2 regions of the Stutzerimonas sp. C6.4V genome follow, and region 1 is predicted to be linked to the other one. Evidence: predicted binding sites of a transcription regulator. Region 1 holds the regulator's gene; the other holds the start of a gene.
What was found. The regulator sigma-54, encoded in region 1, starts transcription at its own class of promoters, with help from an activator protein. The targets are predictions, from matches to a motif close to ANTGGCATNNANNTTGCTNT.
Positions count from the first base shown of each region.

Region 1 (7,545 bases):
GCCAGGCGTTGCCCCAGATCCTGCAGTGCATGCAGTTCGCGCTTGACCTGGGTTTTACTTTTTTCCTCGAAACTGTCGAGGTCGGAAATATCAGACATGAGGCGGGTCCAGTAGAAATTGCCGCCATGATAACAGCAGCCATGCCAGGGGACTTAATGCAAGCGTCCCTGGCTGACATGATCGAATGACAAGGTCTGGAGTGTTTTATGAGTGAAGTTGAAGGGATCGGCCCGCAGGCATTGCCGGGGTTGCGTGAAAAGGTAGCGCGCATACTCGAGGAAGCCAGCCGGCAAGGCGCCAGCGCCTGCGAAGTATCCGTTTCGATGGAGCAGGGACTTTCCACGACGATCCGGCAGCGCGAAGTCGAGACCGTTGAATTCAATCGCGACCAGGGCTTCGGCATCACCCTGTACGTGGGCCAGCGAAAGGGTTCGGCGAGCACCACCGGCAGCGGCGAAGAGTCGATTCGCGAAACCGTAGCGGCTGCCCTGGCAATTGCCAAACACGCCTCCGAAGACGAGTTTGCCGGTCTCGCGGCGCCCGAATTGATGGCCAGGGACGTACCGGACCTCGATCTCTACCACCCCTGGGCCATCTCGCCCGACGAGGCAGTGGAATTGGCGCTCAGCTGCGAGGCGGCGGCATTCGACACCGATCCCCGTATCCGCAACGCCGACGGCACCAGTCTGAGTACGCATCAGGGCTGCCGTGCCTACGGTAACAGCAACGGTTTCATCGGAGCCTATAGCAGTACCCGGCACAGCCTCAGTTGCGTGATGATTGCCGAGGCCGAGGGCCAGATGCAGCGCGACTATCATTACGACGTGAGCCGCCTTGCCAGCGAACTCGCCGCCCCGCAAGCGATCGGTCGCCGCGCGGCAGAGCGGGCCGTTCGCCGCCTCGGCGCACGACCGGTGCCAACCTGCGATGTGCCGGTGCTGTTCTCATCCGAGTTGGCGACGGGTTTGTTCGGACATTTCCTCGCGGCCATTTCCGGCGGCAACCTCTACCGCAAGTCCTCCTATCTGGAAGATGCCCTGGGGCAGGTCCTGTTTCCCGAGTGGCTGAATCTTGATGAGCGGCCATTGTTGCCGCGTGGGCTGGCGAGTTCTGCCTATGACGGCGATGGTCTGGCCACGTACGCCAAGCCATTCGTTGACAACGGCAAGTTGGTTTCCTATGTGCTCGGTACCTATTCTGGCCGCAAGCTGGGCATGCCCAGCACCGCCAATGCGGGTGGCGTTCACAATCTGTTCGTGACCCATGGGGACGAGGATCAGGCGGCGCTGATCAAGCGCATGGGGCGTGGGCTGCTGGTGACGGAGCTGATGGGCCAGGGTCTGAACCTGGTCACGGGTGACTATTCACGCGGGGCAGGCGGCTTCTGGGTGGAAAACGGCGAAATCCAGTTTCCGGTGCAGGAAGTGACGATAGCCGGCAATTTGCGCGACATGTTTCGTCAGATCGTTGCGGTTGGCAATGACATCGAGAAGCGCAGCAGCATTCATACCGGTTCGGTGCTGATCGAGCGGATGAAGGTGGCGGGGCAGTAATAGGGCAGCTGGAGGTCTGGAACGGGAAGCCTGAGGCTAGGCAAAAAGCTTGACGGGATTCAGCGCCTAGCCACACTGACTCCAGCCTCCAGCCTCCAGCCTCCAGCCTCCAGCCTCCAGCCTCCAGCCTCCAGCCTCCAGCCTCCAGCCTCCAGCCTCCAGCCTCCAGCTTCCAGCTTCCAGCTTCCAGCTACTCACCCTCTTCAAAGTAATCTTCGATCAAGGCGACCAGTGCGTCGAGCGCCTCCTGCTCCTGTTCGCCCTCGGCGTGCAGATGCAGCGTGGTGCCCTTGCTTGCGGCGAGCATCATCACCGCCATGATGCTCTTGCCATCGACCAGCGTGGCCGGGCAACGTCCGACGCGCACCTGACAGGGGAAACGGTTGGCAACACCGACGAACTTGGCCGCAGCACGGGCATGCAGCCCAAGCTTGTTGATGATGATGATTTCGCAGGACGGCATTTTTTTTCCTAGGCCAGGTCGCGATGGCGAACCTGAACGTTCTTCAATGGCTCGCGCAGGGCCCGGCCAATGCGCTCTGCCAGATAAACCGAACGATGGTGGCCGCCAGTGCAGCCGATGGCAACCGTGACATAGGCGCGATTGCTGGCGGCGAATCGCGGCAGCCATTTGCTCAGGTAGCCCAGGATGTCCTGATACATCTCCTCGACATCGGCCTGCATGGCGAGATAGTCGATGACAGGCTGATCCAGTCCGGAAAATTCGCGCAACTCGGCTTTCCAGTAGGGATTGGGCAGGCAGCGCACATCGAATACCAGATCGGCGTCGACCGGCATGCCTCGCTTGAAGCCGAACGACTCGAAGAGAAAGGCGGTGCCGGGTTCGGGCTTGTTCAGCAGGCGCAGCTTGAGCGTGTCGCGCAGTTGATAGAGGTTCAGATGTGTCGTGTCGATCTTCAGGTCGGCGTGATCGATGATCGGCGCCAGCAGCAATTCCTCGTCATGGATCGCCTCGGCCAGCGAGCGATGCTCGGTGGTCAGCGGATGGCGCCGACGGGTTTCGGAAAAGCGCTTCAGTAGGGTTTCATCTGCGGCGTCGAGGTACAGCACATCGCAGTGGATGTGCCGCGCGCGTACTTCGTCGAGCAGCTCGGGAAAGCGCTTGAGCTGGCTTGGCAGGTTGCGCGCATCAATGGAGACCGCGACCTGTGGTTGCAGGAGTTCGGTGTGCAGTAGCGCTCGTTCGGCAAGCTCTGGCAGTAACCCGGCTGGCAGATTGTCGATGCAATAGAAACCGTTGTCTTCGAGTACCGCCAGTGCGGTGCTTTTCCCCGAGCCCGAGCGCCCGCTGACGATGATCAGGCGCATGGCGTTACCGCGGCAGGTGGCTTGGCATACGCGTCGATGCGCCGGTTCAGGCTGATATATCGACCACAGGATTCGCAGGTTGGGTACACGTCTCTTCCCTCACTTCATGCGGAGGCGTGACATGCCGCCTCGCTAGCGGCCGCTTTGTATATCAACAATCGCCTGGTAAAGATCCTGGCTGGTAGGCGCCTTGCGCAGCTGATCGCGCACCTCCTCGCGATCCAGCATGCTGGCGATCTGGCGAAGCAGTTCGAGGTGCTCATCGGTTGCGGCTTGCGGGACCAGAAGCACGAACAAGAGGTCAACCGGTGCGCCGTCGATGGCATCGAAGTCCACTGGCCCGTCGAGTCGCAACACCGCGCTAAGCGGCGATGCACAGCCGGCCATGCGGCAGTGAGGAATGGCGATACCGTTGCCAAACCCGGTGGAGCCTAGTTTTTCGCGGGCAACGAAACTCTCGAAGACAGTTTGTGGGTCCAGGTCTGGCAAATCCTGGGCGATCACCTTGGCGATCTGCTCCAGGACGCGTTTCTTACTACCTCCCGGTACGTTCACGAGGGAACGTCCGGGGGTCAGGATGTTTTCGATTCGGATCATGATGGGTTAGCGAGCAAGGGCACCCTGGCTATGGTCGAGCTGTTTTTCTTTATGCTTGATGAGCTGGCGATCCAGCTTGTCGGCAAGCAGGTCGATGGCTGCATACATGTCTTCATGTTCGGCGTTGGCAACGACTTCGCGCCCGGCTACGTGCAGCGTGGCTTCGGCCTTTTGTCTGAGTTTCTCGACCTGCAGCACTACCTGGACGGCAATGATGCGATCGAAATGTCGTTCCAGTCGCTCGAATTTCTCCTCGACGTAGTCACGCAGGGCTTCGGTGATTTCCAGGTGAAGGCCAGTGATGTTGACTTGCATACTGCATCTCCTTATTGCCACGTGCGAAGGGCTGGCGATGAGCCGCTCAGGTCGCCTGCGTCACAGCAGCCGCTTGCGTTCGCTAGACGGCGCGATCCCGAGAGATTCGCGATATTTGGCGACTGTTCGGCGTGCGACCTGGATACCCTGTGCCTCCAGTAAACCAGCGATCTTGCTGTCGCTCAATGGCTTTTTCTGGTTTTCCGCAGCCACCAGCTTCTTGATGATCGCGCGGATCGCAGTAGAGGAGCATTCGCCGCCTTCGGCGGTGCTCACATGGCTGGAAAAGAAGTATTTCAGCTCATAGATGCCGCGAGGTGTGTGCATGTATTTCTGAGTGGTGACGCGGGAAATCGTCGACTCGTGCATACCGACCGCTTCGGCGATGTCATGCAGCACCAGGGGCTTCATGGCTTCATCGCCGTGGTCGAGAAAGCCGCGCTGATGCTCGACGATCTGCGTGGCGACTTTCATCAGGGTTTCATTGCGGCTGAGCAGGCTCTTGATAAACCAGCGCGCCTCCTGCAACTGGTTGCGCATGAAGGTGTTGTCAGCGCTCGAATCGGCACGCTTTACGAAGCCTGCATACTGGGCATTGACCCGCAATCGCGGCATGGCATCCTGGTTCAGTTCCACCAGCCAGCGGTCGTTGTGCTTGCGCACGATGACATCGGGCACCACGTACTCCGGCTCGCTCGTTTCGATTTGCGAGCCCGGGCGCGGATTGAGGGTCTGGATCAGGTCCACAACCTGGCGCAGTTCATCTTCCTTGAGCTTCATGCGGCGCATCAGGGCGCTGTAGTCCCGGCTGCCGAGGATGTCCAGATGGTCGCCAACCAGGCGCATCGCCTCCGCCAGCCACGGGGTGCGCTCGGGCAACTGGCGCAGCTGCAGAAGCAGGCACTCACGCAGGTCACGTGCGCCAATGCCGGCCGGTTCGAACTGCTGGATACGGCGCAGCACCACTTCGATCTCGTCCAGCTCGATTTCGAGCTCCGGATCGAAGGATTCAAGTACCTCTTCCAGGGTCTCGTCGAGGTAGCCCTGCGGGTTGATGCAGTCGATCAGCGTGGCCGCGATGAGCCGATCGGTGTCGCTCATCGGCGCGAGATTCAACTGCCAGAGCAGATGGCTCTGCAAGCTTTCACCGGCGGAGGTGCGGGTGGTGAAGTCCCATTCGTCATCATCGCTGCTGGGCAGGCTGCTGGCGCTGGTCTGATAGATGTCCTCCCAGGCAGTATCGACTGGCAGCTCGCTGGGGATGCGATCTCCCCAATCACCGTCCTCGAAGTTTTCTACCGTATTGATCGGCTCTTCATGGTGGGTGTCGGTATTGTTCTGCTCGCTTGCCGTGGTCTCGGGCTTCCTTTCGACCGACTCGGCCATAGGGTCCGAGTTGTCGAAGTCGTCCCCATCTTCCTCGCGTTCGAGCATGGGGTTGGAATCCAGCGCTTCCTGGATCTCCTGCTGGAGATCCAGCGTGGACAGCTGGAGCAGTCGTATGGCCTGTTGCAGCTGCGGTGTCATCGTCAGCTGCTGGCCCATCTTCAGGACTAGCGATGGTTTCATGGCAGAGGACTTCGAACCTTGTTTGCCGGCGCAACCGCGCCTGTTCCATTTCGTTGACGCCCGCCGGCGTCCCTGTAAGCAAATTATATGCCTGCCAACGAAGCCTTTGCCTAGCCCCCGGTGCCTGTCTCGAAGCGAAATCCCGCAATCAGAGGCGGAATTCGTGTCCGAGATACACTTCCTTCACGAGCTGGTTGGCCAGGATGGTCTCGGCGTTGCCTTCGGCGATCAGTTGGCCATCGTTGACGATGTAGGCTGTTTCACAGATATCCAGCGTTTCGCGGACATTGTGATCGGTGATCAGTACGCCGATGCCCTTGGCCTTGAGGTGATGGATGATCTGCTTGATATCGCCGACCGAAATCGGGTCCACGCCGGCGAAAGGCTCGTCGAGCAGGATGAACTTGGGTGCCGTGGCCAGCGCACGTGCGATCTCGACGCGACGGCGTTCGCCACCCGACAGGCTCATGCCGAGGCTGTCGCGGATGTGGCTGATATGAAACTCCTGAAGCAAGCCTTCAAGTGCCTGCTGGCGCCCGTTGCGGTCCAGGTCCTTGCGCGTCTCAAGGATCGCCATGATGTTGTCGGCCACCGATAGCTTGCGGAAGATCGAGGCCTCCTGTGGCAGGTAGCCGATGCCTGCCCGTGCTCGACCATGCATGGACTGGTGGGTTACGTCCTGGTCATCGATCAGCACGCGGCCCTGGTCGGCCCTGACCAGTCCCACGATCATGTAGAAGCAGGTGGTCTTTCCGGCACCGTTGGGCCCGAGAAGGCCGACGATTTGACCGCTGTCGATCGAAAGACTCACGTCGCGCACGACCTGACGGCTCTTGTAGCTTTTGGCCAGGTGCTGGGCTTTCAGCGTTGCCATTACTCGCTCTGCTCCGCTGTCGACTCGTCTTTCTTGCGGGGCTGGATGACCATGTCGACGCGCGGCTGTGGCGTGGTCACATCGGTATTGGTTGCGCGGCCTGCGTTGACGATCTGGCGCTGGGTGTCATAAACGATCTTTTCGCCTTCGAAAGTATTGCCCTCCTGGACGACCTTTGCCTGGTCGATCAGCACGATACGCTCGTTTGCCGCGAAGTACTGGATCGTCAGCCCATAGGCCTTGACGATCTCCTTGTCGACCGCCGGCTTCTGCTCGTAATAGGCGGGCTTGCCGATCGAGGTGAATACTTCGACGTCACCGTTCTTGTTCTGGGTGATGGTCACGGTGTCGCCGGTGATCTTCATCGTGCCCTGGGTGATGACCACATCACCGCGATAGACCGCGACGCCCTGGCGATCGTCCAGCTCGGCCGTGTCGGCCTGCACGCGGATCGGCTGGTTGCGGTCTTCGGGCAGTGCATGGGCATTGGCGCCGAGCAGGAAGATGCTCATTCCGAGCAGGAAAGGAAGGGTCTTAACGCAGCTCATGCTGGCCTCTTACATTGGATAGCAGGAGCATCCTGCCTTCGTTCAGGTACGCTTTCATACCCGTAGCGTTCGTAACGCCGTTCGCGGCGACGATTCTAACGGGTTGCCCGGTCTCGGCATATTCCTCATCCGGCAGCACGGTCATCCGGCTGCTGGTGATGATTGTCGGGCGGCCCTTGGCATCGGTGCGCTCGACGCGGACGTTGTCGATAAGCTCCACCTCCTTGCCCTGCGGGCCAACTTCGCCGCGCTCGCTGGTAACGTGCCAGGGCAGGGCGGAGCCGCGGTAGGAGCGAAGGTCGGGGCGGGTCAGCAGGCTGACGTCGCTTGCCTTGATATGTTCGACCTTGTCTGCTGTCAGCTCGTAGTTGCGCTTGCCGTCCGGCTGATACTGCACGGTGCGGGTGTTGGTGGCATAGAAGTCGATCGGTGATTGCTCTGCAGCGGTGGCCGGGGCGTCCTGCATGAAGCTTTCGGGACGAATGTTCCAATAGCCTACCGCGACCAGCAGCAGCGCAATCATCAGAAGGAGGCCGGGAAGGCGGATTCGGCTCAGCATCGGGACCTCATAGATAGGCGGATTGCGCGGCGTCCAGGGTACCCTGCGCGCGCATGATCAACTCGCAGAAACTCGCGTGCAGCGCCTTCGCCGCCGCGTGCGGTCGTGACGCCGTGGGCATGCTGACGGACGAAGCTGTCGGCGCTGGCGACAGCCATGCCCAGGCCAACCCGGCGAATGACCGGCAGGTCGGGCAGGTCG
Region 1 covers NZ_JBZUBM010000001.1:265,225-272,769, forward strand. The annotation lists gene yjgA (ribosome biogenesis factor YjgA) at 1-98, opposite strand, end outside; gene pmbA (metalloprotease PmbA) at 207-1,553, shown strand; gene AC4LFW_RS01195 (HPr family phosphocarrier protein) at 1,744-2,016, opposite strand; gene rapZ (RNase adapter RapZ) at 2,025-2,882, opposite strand; gene ptsN (PTS IIA-like nitrogen regulatory protein PtsN) at 3,015-3,479, opposite strand; gene hpf (ribosome hibernation promoting factor) at 3,486-3,794, opposite strand; gene AC4LFW_RS01215 (RNA polymerase factor sigma-54) at 3,855-5,363, opposite strand; gene lptB (LPS export ABC transporter ATP-binding protein) at 5,512-6,237, opposite strand; gene lptA (lipopolysaccharide transport periplasmic protein LptA) at 6,237-6,785, opposite strand; gene lptC (LPS export ABC transporter periplasmic protein LptC) at 6,772-7,344, opposite strand; partial or broken gene AC4LFW_RS01235 (KdsC family phosphatase) at 7,352-7,545, opposite strand, start outside.

Region 2 (7,545 bases), 690 kb from region 1:
CGTCCGCCTCGACAGGCTGGCCGTCCTTCATGCGGATAAGGCCGTCGGTGCCCTTCTCCAATTGCTTGGGGTCGGGGTTCACCAGTTTCAGGCGATCGACCGTCACCACCACGTTCGGGTCTTCACCGAGCGCGCGGATACTGATCGAGCCGTCGGCGCCGATCTCCACTTTTTCCTCTGGCGGCACGGCAATCGGCCCGGCATTGCCGAGCACCGGCAAACCGTCGCCGGTCCGTAGCATGCCAAGCGTGTCGATATTCAGGCTGCCGGTGCGGGCATAGGCCTCGCTGCCATCAGGCGCCTGCACGGCTATCCAGCCATCGCCCTCGACCGCTACGTCCAGATCCCTACCGGTCTCTTGCAACGTGCCGGAGCTGAAGTCCGTGCCCGGGCGTTCGGTCATGGCATAGGCCCGTGCCGGAAAGCTGTCGCCGAAGACCTGCATCGAGCGCGCCTGCTCGAAGTCGCGCCGGAAGCCCGTGGTCGAGATGTTTGCCAGGTTGTTGGCATGCGCCTGCTGGGCGCGGGCATTCTGGCTCGCTCCCGTCATCGCCACATAGAGCATCTTGTCCATGGAACCTCCCTCGCAATTTGACGCTGACTAGACTCACTCCAGCTAAAGAAGCAAGGGGTATGCCAAACGATAAAATCAGACATAAATTACTGAAAATAAAAAGAAAATATTGCAAAAAAAAGGCCCGAAGGGCCTTGTGAAAACGAAGCGGCAGTTTCCCGCCACCCCGCGCAGTGCCAGGTAGCGATTACCGGAGATTAATGATCGTCTGGGTAATCGCGCTTTCTGTTTCAATTGTCTTGGCGTTCGCCTGGTAGTTGCGCTGCGCCACGATCAGGTTTACCAGCTGATCTGAAAGCTCGACGTTGGAATCTTCCAGAGCGCCGGCTTGGAGGGAACCGAGGGTGCCGCTGCCAGGCGGGTTGCGCACGGGCTCGCCCGACTCGAAGGACTGAACCCATTGCGTCTTGCCAACCGGAGTCAAGCCCTGAACGTTAGCGAAGTTGGCGAGAATGATCTGACCCTGCACTTTGGACTGGCCATTGGTGTACCGAGCAAAGATCGCGCCGGTTTCGCTGATTTCGAGACCCGCGAGCTCACCAGTCGTATATCCGTCCTGGCTGACGCTGTTGACGGCGAAAGTGCTGGCGTATTGGGTGGAGCCCCGAAAATCAAGGGAAACGTCCAGGCCGCCTGCCGGCGCCGCATTATTGAGCTCCCAGCCCCCTGATGTGTTCCGCTGAGCCGGCTGCCAATTATCAAGGGATACCAAGCCTGTCGCGCTATCGTAAGCCATTCCGGAGCCGCCGCTCATGGACGCCATACTTCCATCTGGATTGAAACTGATCGAGATACTTGCAGGGTCAGTGCCGCTCCAGGCGGCTATTGGTGGAACAGCCGTGTCATCGCCAGCTGTAGCCACAGGTGATGCAGGGTTGCGCCCGTCGACCAATACATTCATCTGCCATGTATTAGCTGTCGACGTTTTAACAAAGTACTGGGTCATCACATGAGCATTGCCTTGCTCATCGTAAATATTGGTCGATGTCGATGAGTTGTAGCTCAGCGGATCAGCGGGATCGAAAGGCGTATTGCTGGGCTGGGTGTTGGTCGAATTCAAATTAAAACCCTGCGTGACCTTTGTCGTTGCCTTGGGCTCCTGGCTGGAGGTCTGAATCTTCAGATCGCTGACTTGGCCGGTTTGGATATTGCCGTTGTCGTCGACCGAATAACCCTGCAGGTTATAACCGAAGTTATCGACCAGGTTGCCTTCCTTGTCCGTACCGAAATAACCGGCACGGGTGTAGCTCAATGCACCGTTATTGCTGACCTGGAAAAAGCCGTTGCCATTGATGGCAAGATCAAGCGCGTTCTGGGTGTAGTTGATGTTGCCCTGATTGAACTGCTGCGACACGTTGGCCAACAGAACGCCGCTACCCTGAGGGTTCTTGCCAGTACCAAGCACCGACGACGCGTAGACATCCGCAAACTCCGCCCGCGACTGCTTGAAGCCCGCCGTTCCGGCGTTGGCGATGTTGTTACCCGTGACATTGAGGTCTTTGCTGGCGGCACGCATGCCGCTGAGGCCGATATTGAACGACATGAACTGCTCCTGTTACCGGACGCGCCGGTAGTTACTGACCAATGACCTGAACCTGTGACAGCCCGATGCTGCCGACGCCGGCCAGGTTGAGCATCAACTCACCGCCGTTCTGTCCAAGCGTTACGCTGTCCACGTTGGCGGGAAGCATGGTGTACAAACCCTTGGTTTCGCCTTCATAAGTGGCTTGCGCTTCGAAACGGTAGGTTCCAGGCGGCAAGGTATTGCCGCTCGAATCCTTGCCATCCCACATGAACGAAACGTTGCCGGCCTCCTGCTGACCCATATTGATACGGTTGACTGCCGTACCGGCACTGTCATAGACGTTGACCGACACGTTGCTGCTGGAGGTTGGCAATACCAGACTCGCCTTGAAGGTCTCGGCAGTATCAATAACTGCCTTATCGGCCGGCACAATGACTTTACGCCCAACCAGGGAAGAGGCCTGCAGCGCTTGCGAAGACTGATAGCCCGACAGCATGGTTTCCATGCTGGAGTTCAGTTTCTCGACACCCTCCACTGTGCTGAACTGTGCCAGCTGAGCGATGAATTCACCGTTCTCCTGGGGCTCGAGCGGGTTCTGATTGTTCAACTGGGTAACCAGCAACTCGAGAAACTCGTTCTTGCCGAGATCGTTGCTTTTTACTTCGCGGTCCTTGATCTGGTACTGGTCGAGTACCGAACCGGTACCGGCGACGCTGCCTGTCGTGCTCATGGCAATCTCTCGTAAGGGTTACTGGCCCAGGGTCAGGACCTTCTGCAACATGGTCTTGGCCGTATTCATCAACTCGGCATTGGTCTGGAACGAGCGGCTCGCGGAGATCATGTCCGCCATCTCCTCCACCACATTGACGTTCGGGTAATACACGTAGCCTTCTGCATTCGCCGCCGGATGGTTCGGCTCGTAACGCGCCTGCAACTCGCTCTGGTCTTCCACCACACCAAGCACCTGTACGCCGACACCCGCCTGGCCCTGTTCGGCGAAAAGCGACTGGTCCGGTTGGCCGTTGGCCTGCTGAAGCATGGTGGCAAACACCGGATGGCGTGCCCGGTAGGTCTGGTCAACGCTGGACGACACCGTTTCGGCGTTGGCAATGTTGCTGGAGATGGTGTTGAGGCGGGTACTTTGGGCACTCATGCCGCTGCCGGCGATGTTGAACACGTTGCTAAGGGACATGACGTTCGCTCCTTTTATTCGCCGCGCAGGGCGCTCATGAGCCCCCTGAACTTACTGTTGAGCATGGTGAAGCTCGCCTGAAAATCGATAGCGTTTTCGGCGTAAGCCGCTTGCTCGACCTGCGCATCGACGGTGTTCTGGTCCAGTGACGCGTGCGCTGGGGTACGGAAGCGCAGCCCTGGGTCAGCGATCTCCATGCCTTGAGCAGCGATATGCTGACTGTTGGTGACAGCCACCCCAAAGCCACCCTGGTTCTTGCTGTTCTGCGCAGCAAGAACCGAGCTGAAATCCAGATCACGCGCCTTGTAGTTGGGCGTGTCGGCGTTGGCTATGTTGTTGGCCAGGACTTCGGCACGCTGGGCGCGGAAACCCAGCGCCTTCTCATGAATGCCAAGTGCCTTGTCGAAACTGATGCTCATGATCTGGCCCTCCGCCGGATACAGTCTGCTTGGCAAACTTACAGCAAAGGCCGTGCCACTCAGCTAAGTGACTGAAAATTCGAGTTTTTTTAGGAGGCTGTCGCGCAGAGGCGTCAAAAGCGGCAAAGCTTTTCCGAAGGGCTTGCCGCTTCTTTCCGAGTAGCCGACAGATTTCTGCCGCCTGCTCTTTCGGGATGGGTCATTTCGCCTTGTAGATGATGCCGGGGCTGCACTGCACCATCTGGTATAGCTCTGGCAGGCCGTTCAGGGCTTCGGATGCGCCTAGAAAGAGATAGCCACCAGGTTTCAAGGTGGCGTGGATGCGCTTGAGAATGTCTTTCTTCACTTCAGCCGAAAAATAGATCAGCACATTTCGGCAGAACACTACATCGAACTTACCCAGCACTGCGTAGCTGTCGAGCAGGTTTTGTACGCGGAACTCGACACGACTCCGGATAGCGGGTTTCACCACCCATCTTCCTGGTGTCTTGACGTCGAAATAGCGCTGCAGACGCTCGCTGGACAGGCCCCGGGCAATGGCCAGGCTGTCGTATTCGGCTGCCTTGCTTGCCGCGAGCATCGCACCAGACAGCTCCGTCGCCACAATCTGAACGGACGGCTTCGGCTGGCCGGTACTGTTTCGTTCGTACTCGTCAATCATCATCGACAGCGAATATGGCTCCTGGCCTGACGAACAGGCAGCGGACCATATCCGTAACCGTTGCCCCGGCGCAGACTTGAGAAGCTCCGGAAGTACACGGCTCTTCATCACTTCGAACGGATAGGTATCGCGAAACCAGAGCGTTTCGTTGGTCGTCATGGCATCGACGACCTGCTCACGTAGGCCGCTACGGGGCTGCGACTGAATTTTCCTTACCAGATCTCCCAGGCTCTTGAGCCCCTGCTGCTCCATCAGCTTGTTCAATCGGCTGGACACCAGATACTGCTTGTTGTTGCCCAGCACAATGCCGCAGGTCTTTTCCAAAAACACTCGGAACTGATCGAAATCCAGATCACCTGACACTAATAAGGCCCTACCGTCGTATTGAAGAGGACAAGCCTCAGTTTGCGTCCGTACTCCGGATCCGCTCTATCACTCGGCTTGCGAGATCGTCCGGCTGGAATTTGGCTAGAAAATCATCAGCGCCAACTCGCTTGACCATGTTCTGGTTGAATACGCCAGAGAGCGAAGTATGCAGCAGAACATGCATGTCACGCATTTCTGGGTTCTGGCGAACCTCCGTGGTCAGTGTGTACCCATCCATCTCGGGCATTTCGATATCGGAGATCATCATGATGAACTCCTCTGCCGGCTTTTTGCCTTGCGCAAGAAGCCCCTTGAGATAGGTAAGCGCCTGGCGTCCGTCGTTTTGAGCGACCACCTCTATTCCGAGATTCTGCAGACAGCGGGTGATCTGCTTTCTCGCGACGGACGAGTCATCGACAATCAGCACGCGACAGGAAGACGCCTTGGAGTGGGTCTCTTCATCCGGAATGCTCACCGACACCAGCTCCGACACCGGCGCGACCTCGGCGAGCACCTTTTCCACATCGATGATTTCGACCATCTGGTTGTCGACGTGGGTCACCGCCGTCAAATAATGGTCGCGCCCTACTCCCTTGGGCGGCGGAAGAATATCTTCCCAGTTCATGTTCACGATCCGCTCGACCGAACGCACAAGGAAGCCGAGCACCTTGTTGTTGTATTCGACGATGATCGCGAAGCTGTTGGTGAGGTCATCGAGGCCCGGTTTTCCGGTAGCCAACGACAGATCAAGGATTGAGAGCGTATTGCCGCGAATGTTAGCCACGCCGCGCACCACTGGACTGGACCGCGGCATGACCGTAAGCCGGGGACACTGCAGCACTTCCTTGACCTTGAACACATTGATTCCGTAGAGCTGCTTGCCGTCCAACCGGAACAACAGCAATTCAAGGCGGTTCTGCCCGACCAGCTGCGTACGCTGGTTAACCGAATCCAATACACCGGCCATGCCAGTTTCCTCTCGCTTGGTAGTGGGCACTCATGAATGTCGGAACCTACGGCACGGGCCTTGCTTCGGCATGATCATGAATAAAATATCGACTTATTTATGGCGTCCACGCTCTGCCCTGTGCGGAGCGCTACTTGTCGTACTGGTTCTGTCAGGGACGGGCCAACTGGCCGAAGCCAGAACCATGACCCGACCTGAACAGCTTATCGACGTCACCCACAACTTTCTTGAGCGGGAAGTGACCGAATATTTGCAGCGTAGCCAAATTCAGGCTCGCCATGAAGTCGAGGTGAACCGACTCGACCCACGCCTGCGTCTGGCGCAGTGCAGCAGCCCGCTCACGACCCGGCTGGAGAGCCCGGCGCAACCTATAGGCAGAGCAACGGTCCGTGTCAGCTGCGAGGGCTCTACCCCCTGGTCGGTATTCGTACCCGCTCAGGTGCACCTGTTTCGTGAGGTGGTGGTCGCCCGCCGTCCTCTCAAGCGCGAGAGCGTGATCGCGGAGGGTGACGTCACGCTCGCCGAGCGGGACGTCAGCCTGCTGACGCAGGGTTATCTGACCGCACTCGACCAGGCGCTCGGTAACAAGCTGACACGCAGCACCCTGCCCGATCAGGTTTTGCCGCCCAGCTCCATTACCCTTGCAGAGGTCATACGCAAAGGGGATCAGGTTGTGATCAGCGCGAAAAACTCGACAATAAATGTAAGAATGCCCGGCGAGGCCCTAACCGACGGTGCGCTCGGCAGCCAGATTCGTGTCAAGAATCAACGATCCGGCAGAGTGGTGAAAGCCAGGGTCACAGGTCCCGGCCAGGTCGAAGTAAACATGTAGCGCTGCAGCCCCTCGAAAGCCATCGCTCAAAAAGAGCTAAAGTTCCTATAAGCTTTGCCGAAAAGCAGGCAAGCGTCCTGACTTATTCGAGGTCTCCATCATGGTTATCGATTTCAACCGACCGAACGGTGCGGTTACTCCACCCACAAGCGGGCGCAACAATGGCGTCCAGAATGCTGATCGGGCTCCCGCTCAACAGGCACCGGCAGAGCCGACCAAGAATGCCAGCAGTGCCTCAAGCCAGGGTGAAAGTGTACAGCTGAGCCCGGAAGCGCAGCGGCTCCAGCAAGCGACCGACAAGATGAACCAACAGCCGTCTGTTGATTCGGAGCGCGTTGCAGCCATCAAACAGGCCATCGCCGACGGGAGCTACCAGGTAGACAGTCAGCGCGTAGCCTCCAAACTGCTCGCATTCGAAAACCAGCGCTGATTCCGATTGACGCTCATCGCTCCCAGAGGTCGACATGCAAGATACCGATTTGCTTCAGCAGCTCATTGAGGACATCGGCACGGCCCAGAGACTTCTTGAGCTTACTGACGCTGAATACCAGTCACTTGCCGAACGCGACCTCGCCAACCTGGAACAGCTACTGACCCAAAAACAGGCGCTCCTGGCACTGCTTGGGCAACACGGTTCTCTTCGCAGCCAGGCTCTCATCAGGGCCGGTCTCAATGCCGACCGAACCGGCCTTCAATCGTTTGCCGCCAGCTCAGCAGCCGGCGCGGACATCCTGAAGCAAGCAGAACGACTCGATACGATCCTCGATGCGTGCCGAAGCGCCAACGAGCGCAATGGCAAGCTCATAAGAGCCAACCAGCGTGCCGTTGGCAGCATGTTGCAGATACTGCAGAGCAGCAACCAGACACCCGGGCTTTATGACCGCCGGGGTGCGGCAGCCAAGAGCAGCTACCATCGACCGCTCAGTCAGGCGTAACGCCGGGAGTCGGCATTCTGGCAGAGTGCTATCATGCGCCTGAGTTTCGTTACCTGGCGGAGATCCAAGCAACG
Region 2 covers NZ_JBZUBM010000001.1:958,783-966,327, reverse strand. The annotation lists gene flgF (flagellar basal-body rod protein FlgF) at 1-574, opposite strand, end outside; gene flgE (flagellar hook protein FlgE) at 762-2,117, opposite strand; gene flgD (flagellar hook assembly protein FlgD) at 2,149-2,829, opposite strand; gene flgC (flagellar basal body rod protein FlgC) at 2,848-3,291, opposite strand; gene flgB (flagellar basal body rod protein FlgB) at 3,306-3,710, opposite strand; gene cheR (protein-glutamate O-methyltransferase CheR) at 3,910-4,734, opposite strand; gene AC4LFW_RS04700 (chemotaxis protein CheV) at 4,772-5,704, opposite strand; gene flgA (flagellar basal body P-ring formation chaperone FlgA) at 5,781-6,536, shown strand; gene flgM (flagellar biosynthesis anti-sigma factor FlgM) at 6,637-6,966, shown strand; gene AC4LFW_RS04685 (flagella synthesis protein FlgN) at 7,001-7,471, shown strand; gene AC4LFW_RS04680 (flagellar brake protein) at 7,545-7,545, shown strand, end outside.
Region 2: a site for sigma-54 is predicted at 3,751-3,770, ahead of flgB (flagellar basal body rod protein FlgB). Genes of this name have one in related genera too.